DNA from 2 places in the Marinobacter arenosus genome. Region 2 is predicted to be linked to the other one. Evidence: riboswitches for the same ligand, from Rfam matches in the RefSeq annotation. Region 2 holds a riboswitch; the other holds the start of a gene.

Region 1 (7,009 bases), 370 kb from region 2:
AGCCAGGGGGAGACGTTCCTTGCGCCGGGGAACGGCTCTTCCAGGCCCACGGTCCGGGCCCGTCGGTTGGCCACGAAGCGGAACTGTTCGCTGTGGTACTCGGCAGAGTAGCCGAGGATCGGATCCCGCAGGATGTAGTTGGCGTAGTCGGTTTCGGCGGCTTCGGATTCGTCCCACATGGCGCGCACGGCTTTCGGATCGAAGCGGATGTTCTCCTCCTCCACGATCTGGTTCACCACCTTCAGGCCGAAGGAGAAGTGCATGGCTTCGTCCCGCAGGATGTACTGCAGCTGTTCGCCGGTGCCGCGCATGAGGCCGCGGCGCTGGAGGGCGAAGATGGGGCTGAAGCCGTTGTAGAACCAGGTGCCTTCGAACACCGCCGCAAAGAACAGGTAGGACATGATGAATTCCTGCAGGTCGTCCCTGTTGCGCAGGTTCATGTCCGGGCGCATGGCCGCGTCCAGACGGCGGTTGGCGATCTGGATCTTGCCGTTGATGGCAGGCACCACGCGGTAGCGGTTGTAGATCTCGCTCTGGTCCAGGTTCAGGGTTTCGATGCAGTGCTGGTAGGCCCAGGTGTGCATGGCCTCTTCGTACACCTGCCGGGCCTGGTAGATCTGCAGTTCCGGTGCGCTCATCTTCTCCATCACCGCCAGGCCGATGTTGCGCATGGCCAAAATGTCGGAGGTGGTGAGGTAGGCCAGCACGTTCTCGTACACGTGCTTTTCCGGCGCGGTGAGCCGGTGGTGGTAGTCGTGGACGTCCTGGGCCATGTTCACGTCCAGCGGGGTCCAGTGGTTCTTGTTGGCGTTCATGAAGTATTCCCAGGCCCAGGGATACTTGAACGGGGCGAGCTGGTTGATGTCCGTCTCGCCATTGATCACGCGTTTGTCGTCCGCGTTGACCGGCGCCGGAGCGCCGGGGTTGGCGCCGGCCTGAGCGGCCGGCGTGCTGGTGGTTTTCGGTTCGTCGTCCCAGTCGAGCATGGTCTGAGCCTCTTCAAATGAAAGTAAGTGGTTACTGACAAGCTTCGCAGTCAGGGTCGTCGATGCTGCATACCTGGGGCTGGGGTGCGGTAGAAGGCGCCATGGAAGATGCCGACACCGAGGCGGTTTTCTCGGCCCCGGTGGCCCCGAGCGAGCGCAGGTAATAGGTGGTTTTCAGGCCCCGCTCCCACGCCAGCTGGTACAGGGCATCCAGCTTCTTGCCGCTGGGTTCGGCCATGTACAGGTTCAGGCTCTGGGCCTGGTCGAGCCATTTCTGGCGACGGGCGGCGGCTTCCACCAGCCAGCGGGCGTCGATCTCGAACGCGGTGGCGTAGCGGGCCTTGAGTTGGGCCGGGATGCGGTCGATCTGCTGTACGGAGCCGTCGAAGTACTTGAGGTCGTTGACCATCACGTTGTCCCACAGGCCCTCGGCCTTGAGGTCACGGACCAGCGACGGATTCACCACCGTGAACTCGCCGGACAGGTTCGATTTCACGAACAGGTTCTGGTACGCCGGCTCAATGGACTGGGAGACCCCAACGATGTTGGAGATGGTCGCCGTGGGCGCGATGGCCATCACGTTGCTGTTGCGCATGCCATGCTGGGCGATCAGTTCGCGCACCGGGGTCCAGTCCAGCCGGGCGCGGGTATCCACGGACAGATCCCCTTCCCGGCGCGCCTGCTGAAGCAGGCTGATGGAATCGATGGGCAGGATGCCCTGCTGCCACAGGGAGCCCTCGTAGCTGTCGTAAGCGCCCCGTTCCGCCGCCAGCGTGGCAGAGGCGCGAATGGCAAAGTAGCTGAGCTGCTCCATGGCCACGTCGGCAAACTCCACGGCTTCCGGGCTGGTGTACGGCAGGCCCAGTTGGTAGAGCGCGTCCTGAAAGCCCATCAGGCCCAGGCCCACCGGGCGATGCTTGAGGTTGGAGTTTTTCGCCTGGGGCACGGCGTAGTAGTTGATGTCGATGACGTTATCGAGCATGCGCACGGCCGTGGTCACCGTGCGCTCCAGGCGCTGCACATCCAGCTCGCCGTTGGCAATGTGGGCGGCCAGGTTCACCGAACCCAGGTTGCACACGGCTATCTCGTCCGCGTTGGTGTTCAGGGTGATCTCGGTGCAAAGGTTGGAGCTGTGCACCACGCCCTGGTGCTGCTGGGGCGAGCGCAGGTTGCAGGGGTCTTTGAAAGTGATCCACGGGTGGCCGGTCTCGAACAGCACAGTCAGCATCTTGCGCCAGAGCTGCTTGGCGGGAAGTGTCTTGAACAGCTTGATTTTGCCCTGTTCCGCCAGCGCCTCGTAATGTTCATACCGCTCCCGGAATTCGTTGCCGTAGAGGTCGTGCAGGTCCGGCACGTCGCTGGGGGAGAACAGGGTCCAGTCCCGGTCCTCGCGCATGCGTTCGATCAGCAGGTCCGGCACCCAGTTGGCGGTGTTCATGTCGTGGGTGCGGCGGCGTTCGTCGCCGGTGTTCTTGCGCAGTTCCAGGAATTCCTCGATGTCCAGGTGCCAGCTTTCCAGGTAGGCGCACACCGCGCCCTTGCGCTTGCCGCCCTGGTTCACCGCCACGGCGGTGTCGTTGACCACTTTCAGGAACGGCACCACACCCTGGCTCTGGCCGTTGGTGCCCTTGATGTGGGCGCCGAGGGAGCGCACCGGGGTCCAGTCGTTGCCCAGGCCGCCGGCCCATTTCGACAGCATGGCGTTGTCGCGAATAGCCTCGTAGATGGCTTCCAGGTCATCCCCCACGGTGGTCAGGTAGCAGGAGGACAGCTGGGAATGCCGGGTGCCGCTGTTGAACAGCGTCGGCGTGCTGGCCATGTAGTCGAACGAGGACAGCAGGTCATAGAACTCGATGGCGCGGGCGTTGGGGTCGTCCTCCCGCAGCGCCAGGCCCATGGCCACGCGCATGAAAAACACCTGGGGCAGTTCCAGGCGGGCGCCATCCCAATGGATAAAATAACGGTCGTACAGGGTCTGCAAGCCGAGGAAGCCGAACTGCCGGTCCCGCTCCGGTTTCAGGGCCGCGCCCAGGCGCTCCAGATCAAAGGCCGCCAGCGCATCGTCCAGCAGCTCGTAGCGGATGCCGGCGGCAATGAAGGCACTCAGGGCCTGTGGATAGATCTCCGACAGCGGCAGCTCTGTGGACAAGTTCAGGGCCGTGGCGTTTTCCAGCCGCAGCTGCTCCAGCAACAGGCGGGCGGTGACGGCGCTGTAGTCCGGCTCCTGTTCGATGCGCCCGCGGGCAGTCATCACCAGCGCCGACAGCACGTCTTCCTCGGCAATGCCGTCGTACAGGTTGGTCAGCGCGTCGTCCACCAGGGAGTCACCGTCGATGCCGTCCAGGCCGGTGGCGGCCTGCTCCACCTGAAGTTTCATCCGGCCCAGGTCCAGCGGGGCGATCTCGCCACCGGCCTTCTTCACGGTCAGGTGCGGGTGCGCTTCCATGGGATGATCGTGGGCACGCTGCCGGGCGTGTTCTTCCCGGTAGAGCACATAGGCGCGGGCCACTTTCTGTTCCTCGGCGCGCATCAGCGCCAGTTCCACCTGGTCCTGGATGTCTTCGATGTGAACCTTGCCGCCGGCTTTCAGGCGCCGGCCGATGGCCTGGAGGACCTGGTCGGTGACCCGGTGCACGGCGTCGTTGATGCGGGCGGAGCCGGCGGCCTTGTCGCCTTCCACGGCCAGAAACGCCTTGGTCACGGCGACGGTGATCTTGGACGGATTGAAGCCCACGAGGGTGCCGTTGCGTTTGATGACCTGCAGGGATTCGGTGTCGGTTGGGGACGACGGCTGGGGTTCAGCCAGGGCAGAGCTGGACATGTCTGTACTCCTGAATACGCGTTGGGTTCCGTTCACCTTCGCGTACGCAGGGGCGCACCTTGCCCGGGAGACAGGCAGGCACTACCGATCTGCTCACCCTGAGTCGCGAAGGTGCAGTTGTATCCCTGGCAGGTCTTCGGACTCAGGAGCATGAATCGTTCGATTCGGCCTCGCGTGGCGACTTCCCGGCTTGCGCCAGTGTCTTGATGCCACGCTCGTTCTCCAATACCGCTGCGCGTCAGTTCCGGATTCCCACCGGATTCCCGCTACCGAGATGCTCAAAAAAACAACATCTGGTAGTTGACCAAGGATGAAAACACTATATACACGATATTCGGGCGGAACAAGGCGGGACAACAAAAAAGGCCCCCGGAGGGGCCAAACACGTGACAGACTCGATACTGAGAGTCAGTGGCTGATCATCCAGGGCCGCATGGAGGGGAACATTTTCTTCCCGTCGGCGGTGTAGAACAGCATCGACTTGCCAGGCTTCGGGGAACCACAACCGCAACTGCGGCTGTGCTCCTGGTCGTGGGCCCGGCGGTCGGCGGTGGAAAACACCGGTTCGTGCCGGGATTTTTCATTCCGGTCCTGGGCCGCCCGGTTGGCCGGGTCCATGGCCGCAATGTGCGACGGCAACACGATCACCCGGGGCGACAGCACCTTGCAGGTGGGGCATTCCGCCGGCTTGGCGGCGTCGTCCATGGTGGCCAGGGTGTTGAACAGGCCGTGCTCCCGGCACTTGTAGTCATACACGGGCATGGCGGTTACTCCTTATCTTTCGACAGGGGTACGTCCATGCCGCCACTGACTTTCTTCTGGGGACCATCGGCCGACGGGTTGATGTCGAAGTCGAAGATGCCGGTGGGCAGCCAGAGCGTGGCGCAGGCGTTGGGGATGTCCACCACACCGCTGATATGGCCTTCCACCGGCGCGCAGCCGAGGATCGCGTAGGCCTGGGCCCTGGTGTAACCGAACTTGGTCATGTATTCGATGGCGTTCAGGCAGGCCTGGCGATAGGCCACGTGCACGTCGAGGTAATGCTGGCCGCCGTCTTCGTCCACCGAGATGCCTTCGAAGATCACGTAGTCGTCGTAGCGGGGCTTGATCGGGCTGGGCTTGAACACCGGGTTCTTGATGCCGTATTTCTTCACGCCGTCCTTGATCAGGTTCACCCGCAGGTGGATCCAGCCAGCCATTTCGATGGCGCCACAGAAGGTGATCTCACCGTCGCCCTGGCTGAAGTGCAGGTCGCCCACGGACAGGCCGGCGCCGTCCACGTACACCGGGAAATACACCTTGGAACCCCGGGACAGGTCCTTGATGTCGCAGTTCCCGCCGTGCTCTCGCGGCGGCACGGTGCGGGCGGCTTCCGCGCCGGCGGCCTTGGCGGCCTCACCGCGCATCTGGCCCATGTGGGCGGTCTCGCCGTTCGGCAGGGTGGCCAGCTCAGGCACCCGCTCCGGGTCGGTGGCCACCAGGCCGGCTTCCCGCTTGTTCCAGGTCTCCAGCAGTTCCTTGGAGGGCAGGCAGCCGATCAGGCCCGGGTGAATCAGGCCGGCGAATTCCACGTTCGGAATGTGGCGGGATTTGGTGAACATGCCGTTGAAGTCCCAGATGGATTTCTGGGCCTCCGGGAAGTGTTCGGTCAGGAAGCCACCGCCGTTCTGCTTGGAGAAGAACCCGTTGAAGCCCCACTGGCTCTCTTCGAAGGTGCCGATGTCGAGGATGTCCACTTCCAGCAGGTCGCCGGGCTCCGCGCCCTCAACCCCGATCGGGCCAGACAGGAAGTGCACCTGGCTGAGGTCCACATCGCGCACATCGTCGGCGCTGTCGTCGTTCTTGATCTGGCCGCCGGTCCAGTCATAGCACTCGACGATGAAGTCATCACCGGGTTTGACGGTGGCCACCAGGGGAATGTCCGGGTGCCAGCGGTTGTGGATTTTGTCGTTCTCATAGGCCGACTTGTTCAGATCAATCTTGATTATGGTTTCAGCCATAACGGGCGCTCCTTGGTCTTGGCTTACACGTTTAGGTAACGGCTTTACTATCCGAAATCCGGTGCCGGCGAGGTATTCGCGAAATGCCCCCGGTGCCTACGTCATTCGACGTATTGGTACACGGTGACGGCCCTGCCCTTCAGGCCGGCCTCAAACCGGTGGCAGTTCGGATAGGCCAGCAGTGCCCGGGCCACGGCCGGCTCCAGGCGCTGACGGAAGGCCCGCAACAGTTCCCGGGCGCCGTAACGGGCGTCGTAGCCCCGGCACAGGTCCGCGCGCAGGTCGGGCGACACGGTGAGTTCGGCGTGCTTTTTGGCCAGACGGCGATTGAGGCCCGCCAGCTCGATGTCCAGCAGGGCTTCCAGCCAGTTGTCGGAAAGCGGGTTATAGGTGAGGATCTGGTCGATCCGATTGAGGAATTCCGGATCGAAATGTCGTCGCAACGCAGCATCGCGAATGGCCTCGCCCTTACCGGGCGATAACCCGAGCCAGCGGCGCCAGCTCTTTTGGTAATGCTGCAGATGGGCTTCGGCGTCCAGGGCGCCGGCGTTGCTGGTCATGAAAATCAGGGTGTTGCGAAAGTCGATCTCGCGGTTGCCGGAGGGGAAGACCAGGCGGCCGGTGTCCAGCACGTTGAGCAGGGTACGAACCACCTCCTTGCTGGCCTTTTCAATTTCATCGAACAGCACAATGCCGGGTTTGCTGAATGACCCCTGAACCTTGTCCAGATCGAACAGGCTGTGGCCTTCCTTGCTGCCCACATAGCCTGGTGGTGCCCCGGTGAGGGCGGCGGCGTAGTGCTCCTGGGCCAGGGTGTTCATGTCGATGCGGCACAGACCATCGCGGTTGCCGTGAATCGCCTCGGCGATAAGACGCACGGTCTCCGTCTTGCCGACACCGGTGGGCCCCAGGAACAGGTGCACTGCCAGCGGCCGGTTGTCCTCGCCGATGTCGGCCTTCACCCTCACCAGCATGGCTTCCATGGTCGCGAGGGCCTCTTCCTGGCCGACGATGTTGTCCCGCAGGCGGGCCATGACGGCCTCGGGCTCGAAGCGGAACCGGGAAACACGAACCGGGCCTGAAGCGGCCCGGTTCTTTGCAATGGACTCCCGGTTGGCTTCCAGCCGTTCGTTGATAAACGGCATCAGTGCCTCCCGGGCTTAGGCCCCTGCGGATTTTTCCTTGCCGTCGAACGGCAGCTC
Region 2 (7,009 bases):
GTGATCACCGGCAAAGACGGCGATGTGGACGCGGTCCACTGCGGGTGTTGCCGTCGCTTGCTGGCCGCTCAGGGTGATGGCGAGCTGCTCCAGAGTGCCCAGCGACCCGGGTGGTTTGGTCAGCACAGACTGTCGCATGCGGGCCTGTTCGCGGTAATGGGCGTCGGTGGCGGGCAGGGGCGCGGTCCAGCAGTCGGGCAGGGGCATGGCGTCATTCCAATCGGGTTGAACAGGCGCCCGATACTCCAACGGGGCCGAAACGGTGTCAAGGTTGGCGTTGGGTCGAGTAGACTGACGCTCCCGACGGAATCTGAGACTTAGGGAGCCTGTGTTGAACGGAGTGGTGGAATCGGTGGCGGTGTGTGCCGCCGCGCTGGTGCTGGATCGCTGCCTGGGTGAGCCCCGGCGCTGGCATCCCGTGGTCGGCTTTGGCCGATTGGCCGGCGGGATCGAGCGTCGGGCCAACCGGTCCGGGCAGGCGGGGGTTGCCCGGGGCGCCGCAGCCACGCTGGCGCTGGTGATTCCCATCACCCTGCTGCTCTGGGTCGTTGCCCGAACGCTGGCGCCGGCGCTGTTGCTGGTGGTGGAAACCGGTGCACTCTGGTTGGCGTTGTCGTTGCGGGGGCTTGCCGAGCACGGCCTCGCCGTGGCTCACCCGCTCAAGGAACACCGGCTCGATGATGCCCGGGCGCAGGTCGCCCGGATTGTCAGTCGCGACGCCGCCGCCCTCGATGAACCCGGGGTGGCCGCGGCTGCCACCGAGTCGATGCTGGAGAACGGGGCCGACGCGGTATTCGCCAGTCTGTTCTGGTTTCTGGTGGCGGGGTTGCCCGGGGTGGTCCTGCATCGGATGGTCAACACCCTGGACGCCATGTGGGGTTACCGGACGCCGCGGTTTGACCGGTTTGGCCGTTGCGCCGCCCGACTGGACGATGCCATGAACTGGGTCCCCGCCCGGTTGACGGCCCTGACCTACAGCGTTCTCGGCAATACCCGCAACGCCTGGCGTTGCTGGCGCACGCAGGCACCGCTATGGGACAGCCCGAACGCCGGCCCCGTCATGGCCGCCGGTGCCGGCGCCCTGGCCGTCCGCCTCGGTGGCCCGGCGTCCTACGCCACCGGAATCAAGGACCGGCCCTGGCTCGGCAACGGGGCCGAGCCCTCCGCGGGTTCCATCCGGGACGCCATCCGGATGGTCCGGCGTGGTGTCGGCCTCTGGCTCGTTGTCCTGCTTCTGATGGTCGGCGTTTGGGAGCTGGTGTGGTGAACGGTCCGACCCGATTACACCATGGCGGCCGGCTGATCGAGGCAGCCCGGCGCTGGAACCGTCCACCGGAGCAGTGGCTGGACCTGTCCACCGGGATCAATCCGCTGGGCTGGCCGGTGCCGGTCATTCCCCCGTCAGTCTGGCAGCGTCTGCCCGACGATGATGACGGCCTGGAGGACGTGGTGCGGGACTGGTGCGGCGCTCCGACAACGTCGGTCTGCGTTCCGGTACCCGGCAGCCAGGCGGCGATACAGACACTGCCCCGCCTGCGCCGCCGTTGTCGCGTTGGCGTACCCGAGCCCGGTTACGCCGAACACGCCCACGGCTGGGTCAGTGCCGGCCACGAGGTTCGGGCGATCACCGACACCGATCTGGCGGCCGGCGATGACTGGCTGGAGGGGCTTGATGTGGTGGTGTGGATCAACCCCAATAACCCGACCGGGCTTCGGCTCGAACGCGACCGGATGCTGGGCTGGCTGGCGCGCCTGCAGTCGCGCGGAGGCTGGTTGGTCGTTGACGAGGCCTTCCTGACCGCCCGGGATAGCGCCAGCCTTGCGCCTGTGTCGGGCCAACCCGGGCTGGTGGTGCTCAAGTCCCTTGGAAAGTTTTTCGGGCTGGCGGGGGTTCGAGCCGGTGCGGTCCTGACCGACGGGGTTATCGGTGAAGCCCTCAGTGCCTTGCTCGGTCCCTGGTCGCTCAGCGGTCCCGCCCGCTTCGTGATGGCGCGGGCGCTGCGGGATACCCGTTGGCAGAACGACGCCGAAACGTTCCTGCAGGGGGCGTCGCAGCGCCTGGGCGGACTGCTCGCCGAGGTCGGCTTGCCCGGCACCCAGGGCACGCTGCTGTTCCGCTACCTCCGGCATTCGAACGCGGACCGCCTGCAGGTAGCACTGGCGGAGCAGGGCGTGCTGGTACGCCACTTTGACCGGCCGGGTGCGCTGAGGCTGGGGCTGCCGGGCACCGAATCGGATTGGCAAAAACTTGCCCGAAGTCTCCGGGGGGTGTCTTTTGTCATTGACCACTGAGTAACCGATTGCTAGCCTTGCCGCTCGTTTTCAGGTGCCCCGAGGCGATGTTCTGCCGACATTGCCGGGGTGAAACGGGAAGCCGGTGAGAGTCCGGCGCTGCCCCCGCAACGGTATGTGAGTTAACGGTGATCGAGTGCGCCACTGTGCCCAGGCATGGGAAGGCGATCACCGCAGTGCGCTTGGCCGCACCGCTCATAAGCCCGGAGACCGGCCTGTTTACACACCAGACGTTGCGGAGGGCGACGGCGGTGGGTGACAGCCTCTCTGGCCCATGACAACCCTTACCCACCTGCCGACCAGACTCGCCCCACGCGATTTGACAAGAATCCCCGCACGGGTGCGTGCGGCGTGTGAGTGAGTATGATTATGGTTTTCCTGAAAGACAGTCAGTCCGCATTCGGGGCTGGCCTGGTCCTGTGTTCCCTGCCCCTGTTTTCCGCCCCTGTGATCGCCCAGCAGGCGTCCGCCTCCGGTGAGGCCAGCGAGCTTGATCCCATTGTTGTGACGGCCACGCTCGGCCCGCGGACGGTAGGCGAGAGCCTCTCCTCGGTGACCGTGCTGGACGAGGAAACCGTCGAGAAACAGGCACCCAACGAGTTCGCGGACCTGCTCCGGGGCCAACCGGGTGTGACGGTTGTTTCCAACGGGGCGTTTGGCAAAAATACCAGTGTGTTCACCCGTGGCACCTCCAACGACTCGACCGTGCTGCTGCTTGACGGTATCCGGATCCGGTCGGCCACCAGTGGCGGCGCGCCCTGGCAGTACGTGCCCAAGGAACTGATCGAGCGGGTTGAGATTGTGCGGGGGCCCCGCAGCAGTCTTTACGGTGCCGATGCGGTCGGTGGTGTGATTCAGGCGTTTACCCTCAGACCCGATGCAGGCCAGACCGGCTGGGTTGAAGCCGGCGGTGGCAGTTTCGATACCCGCAAAGGTGCGGCGGGCGTGAGCCTGGGTGACGGCGTCACCAATCTGAGCGTGAGTGGCGTGCATAAAACCACGGACGGTACCGAGCTGATCGAGGGGGGAGAGGACCGCGGATTCCGGAACAATGCGGGGGTCGCCCGCCTCAGTCATACGCTGCCCAATGGCGGTAAGGCCGGGTTATCGGTGTTCGAGTCCCAGGGCAACACCGAATTCGAGGGCGGCAACACCGACTTCACACTTCGGGCGGTCGGCTTCTCCCTGGACACGCCACTGAGCGACTACTGGCGCACCCGCATTGATCTGAACGAGGCGCGGGACGAGCAGGAAACCGCGAACGATGCCTTTGCCGATTCGGTCTTCAACACCCGCACCCGCACCGCGCGCTGGGAAAATACCTTTACCCGCGACGTGCACGAGCTGGTGCTGGGCACGGAACTGTCCTCGGATGAAGTCAAATCGAGCACCAGCTTCGACGAGACCAGTCGCACCAACGCGGCACTGTTTGGCCAGTTGCGCCTGAATTTCGGGCCGACCGATGTCCAGGTCAGTCTGCGCGGTGACGACAACGAAGCCTATGGGCGCGAGGAAACCGGCGGTGTGGCCCTCGGCCATGCCTTTGACCGTTCGCACCGGGTTCGCGTCAGTTACGGCACCGCATTTCGCGCGCCCACGTTCAACGATCTCTACTACCCCCTGGAAACCTATTCCTTCGGTGGCTCCTACGCCGGTAATCCCGACCTGAAACCCGAGGAAAGCAGCACCGTGGAGCTGGGCTTCAGCGGGCGCTACCCGGACTGGTTCTGGGACGTGGCGGCGTATCAGCTGGACATCGATAATCTGATTGCGCTCTCCGATGATGGCGCCGGCAACCTGCGTCCGGAAAATGTCAACGAGGCGGAAATTCGCGGCCTGGAGCTGGGCGCCGGTTTCGAACGGGACGGCTGGCGGACCTATCTGGCGCTGACACTGACTGATGCCCGCGATGCCAGCACCGACAATCGCCTGCGTCGTCGCAGTGGGCAGGGCGCGCGACTGGACATCGACCGTGACATCGACACCTGGACCCTGGGTGGCACCCTGGTGGCCGAGGGCTATCGCTATGATGATGCGGCCAACACCAAGCGACTGCCGGGTTATGGCACACTGGACCTTCGCGCGATCTGGCGCTTCGCCCCCGACTGGACGGGCAAGCTGAGTGTGACCGACGTGTTCGATCGGACCTACGCCACCGCTGAGCGATTCGATGGCCGCCGATACCTGTCGGCTGGCCGGACCGCCATGGCGTCGATTCGGTATGAACTCTGATTCGAACGGGATGACAAAATGGCCGCAGGCCAGAACAGGCAGGTGAAACCCTGGATGCTGACCAACAGGTGGTTCCGGTTGACGATGATGGCGCTGCTGCCGTGGCTGATGCCCGGGGTTGCCGGTGCCGAGGTCTGTGCCGTGGATGACACCGACCGCCGGATCTGCCTGCCCGAACCGGCCCGGCGCATTGCCGCGTTGTCTCCGGGCGCGACCGAACTGGTGTGGGCGGCGGGTGCCGGTGACCATGTGGTCGCGGTGGTCGCCTACAGCGACTATCCGGAGGCGGCAAAGGCTGTGCCGTCGGTGGGCAGCCATACCCGGATGGACCTGGAGGCTCTGGTCAGTCTGCGGCCGGACCTGGTGATAGGTTGGGTAACCGGAAACCCTCGGGAACAGCTCGAAGCGCTGGCGGATCTGGGCCTGCCGGTCTTCGCCATCGAACCCCGAACGTTTGAGGGGGTGTCGTCGGCCATCGAGCGGCTGGCCGTCCTGGCCGGTACCGAAACCAGGGGCTTTGCCGAGGCCGAGGCCTTCCGGCAGGGCATGGCCGCTCTGCGCGACCGGTATCAGGACGCGCCGCCCGTGCCGGTGTTCTACCAGGTGTGGGATGAGCCGCTGATGTCCGTCAACGACGAGCACCTGATCGGCAAGGTGATCACGCTGTGTGGCGGCCGCAATGTCTTTGGCGATCTCGACCGACTGGTGCCCCGGATCAGCACCGAAGCGGTGCTGGCAGCGGACCCGGAGGCCATACTGGCGGGCGGTATGGGCGAGGAGAATCGCCACTGGCTGCAGCGCTGGGCCGGTTTTCCCGAGCTCCAGGCCACCCGCCAGGACAACCTGTTTTTCGTGCCGCCTTCCCTGATTCAGCGGCCCACGCCCCGCATGCTGGCGGGCAGCCGCCTGTTCTGCGAAAAACTGGAGACCGCCCGTGCCCGCCGCTAGTCTCCGGGAGCCCCACCGGTGACCCGCGCGGTGGCCCGACCGCTGTGGCTGCTGGCCCTGGCCGGGCTGGCGGCCATTGGCCTGTCGGTCAGCGTCGGCAGTGTCGGCGTTGGGCTGTCGGATCTTCTGGACGTGCTGTCCGGCCAGGGTACCGACCTGCAACAGACGCTGATTCTTGATCTTCGCCTGCCACGTACGCTGGCTGCCTTCGCCACCGGTGGACTACTGGCGGTGGCCGGTGCGCTGATGCAGGTTCTGTTGCGGAATCCGCTGGCGGATCCCTACGTGCTGGGCCTGTCCGGGGGCGCCGCCGTTGGTGCCCTGCTGGCCATGCTGGCGGGCGTGGGCGGGATGCTCGTGTCCGGTTCCGCCTTCGCCGGCGCCCTGCTGGCGACCTTTTTGGTGTTTGGCCTTGCCCACGGGACCGGAAGCTGGACCCCGTCCCGGTTGTTGCTGACGGGCGTGGTGGTCGCGGCGGGCTGGGGCGCCATCATTACCCTGATCCTCGCGGTCAGCCCGGCCCAGCGCTTGCCGGGCATGCTGTACTGGCTGATGGGCGACGTCTCCTACGCCCGTTCGCCCGCGCCGGCTCTTCTGCTGTTGCTGGCTGCCTGCGTCCTGGTGGTGCCGCTGGGGCGGAGCCTGAACGTGCTGGCGCGTGGGCCGCTGCAGGCGGCCGTGCTCGGGGTGTCGGTGCGTCCGCTGGAGTGGCTGGTGTACATTGCCGCGAGCCTGCTGACCGCAACGGCGGTGACCACCGCCGGCAGTATCGGGTTCGTGGGTCTGGTGGTGCCGCACATGCTCCGCCTGGTTCTCGGCAACGATCAGCGGCTGATCCTGCCGGCCTGTGCCCTGGCCGGTGGCACGTTGCTGGTGCTGGCGGATACCCTGGCCCGGGTGGTGATTGCCCCCGAGCAGTTGCCGGTGGGGGTCATCACCGCGCTGCTGGGTGTACCCACGTTCCTGTATCTGCTGTACCGGAGTCGCTGATGAAAGCCCTGTACACCCACGAGCTGGTGATCGATATTCCGGATCGGGCCGATGGCAGTCCGCTCGGATTGACCGTCGCGCCGGGGCAGATGTGGGGTGTGCTGGGGCCGAACGGCGCTGGAAAGACCACGCTGCTTCACACCCTGGCGGGCCTCCGTGCCCCGCGCCATGGGCAGGTGTGCCTGGGCGACCAGCCACTGGCGAGCCTGCGCCGACGCCTGGTGTCGCAACAGCTGGGGCTGGTGTTCCAGGAACGTCAGGACGGTTTCCCGGCGACCGTGCTGGAGACGGCGCTGATCGGTCGGCATCCCTGGTTGTCGCCCTGGCAGATGGAAACCGGAGAGGATCTGGCCACGGCCCGGGCTGCACTGGAACGCCTGGACGTCGGGCACCTGGCCGACCGGCTCGTGAACACCCTGTCCGGGGGCGAGCGTCAGCGCGTCGCCATTGCCACGGTACTGACCCAGGATCCGTCCCTGTGGCTGCTGGATGAGCCCACGAATCATCTTGACCTGCATCACCAGGTGGCGGTGATGCAATTGCTGAA

What was found. Region 2 has a riboswitch for cobalamin ahead of KXD86_RS12635 (TonB-dependent receptor domain-containing protein). Riboswitches for the same ligand answer to the same signal wherever they lie in the genome.
Region 1: it holds a riboswitch for cobalamin, as region 2 does, so the genes downstream of both, KXD86_RS11060 (ribonucleoside-diphosphate reductase subunit alpha) here and KXD86_RS12635 (TonB-dependent receptor domain-containing protein) in region 2, are expected to answer to the same signal.

Annotation. Positions count from the first base shown of each region.
Region 1 covers NZ_JAHVAO010000001.1:2,396,792-2,403,800, forward strand. Annotated here, with positions in the region: gene KXD86_RS11055 (ribonucleotide-diphosphate reductase subunit beta) at 1-986, opposite strand, end outside; gene KXD86_RS11060 (ribonucleoside-diphosphate reductase subunit alpha) at 1,018-3,807, opposite strand; cobalamin riboswitch at 3,918-4,131, opposite strand; gene KXD86_RS11065 (zinc ribbon domain-containing protein) at 4,216-4,569, opposite strand; gene fmdA (formamidase) at 4,575-5,807, opposite strand; gene KXD86_RS11075 (AAA family ATPase) at 5,909-6,952, opposite strand; gene KXD86_RS11080 (aliphatic amidase) at 6,968-7,009, opposite strand, start outside.
Region 2 covers NZ_JAHVAO010000001.1:2,767,324-2,774,332, forward strand. Annotated here, with positions in the region: gene cobT (nicotinate-nucleotide--dimethylbenzimidazole phosphoribosyltransferase) at 1-207, opposite strand, end outside; gene cbiB (adenosylcobinamide-phosphate synthase CbiB) at 332-1,267, shown strand; gene cobD (threonine-phosphate decarboxylase CobD) at 1,264-2,292, shown strand; cobalamin riboswitch at 2,308-2,525, shown strand; gene KXD86_RS12635 (TonB-dependent receptor domain-containing protein) at 2,656-4,524, shown strand; gene KXD86_RS12640 (cobalamin-binding protein) at 4,579-5,472, shown strand; gene KXD86_RS12645 (FecCD family ABC transporter permease) at 5,503-6,462, shown strand; gene KXD86_RS12650 (ABC transporter ATP-binding protein) at 6,462-7,009, shown strand, end outside.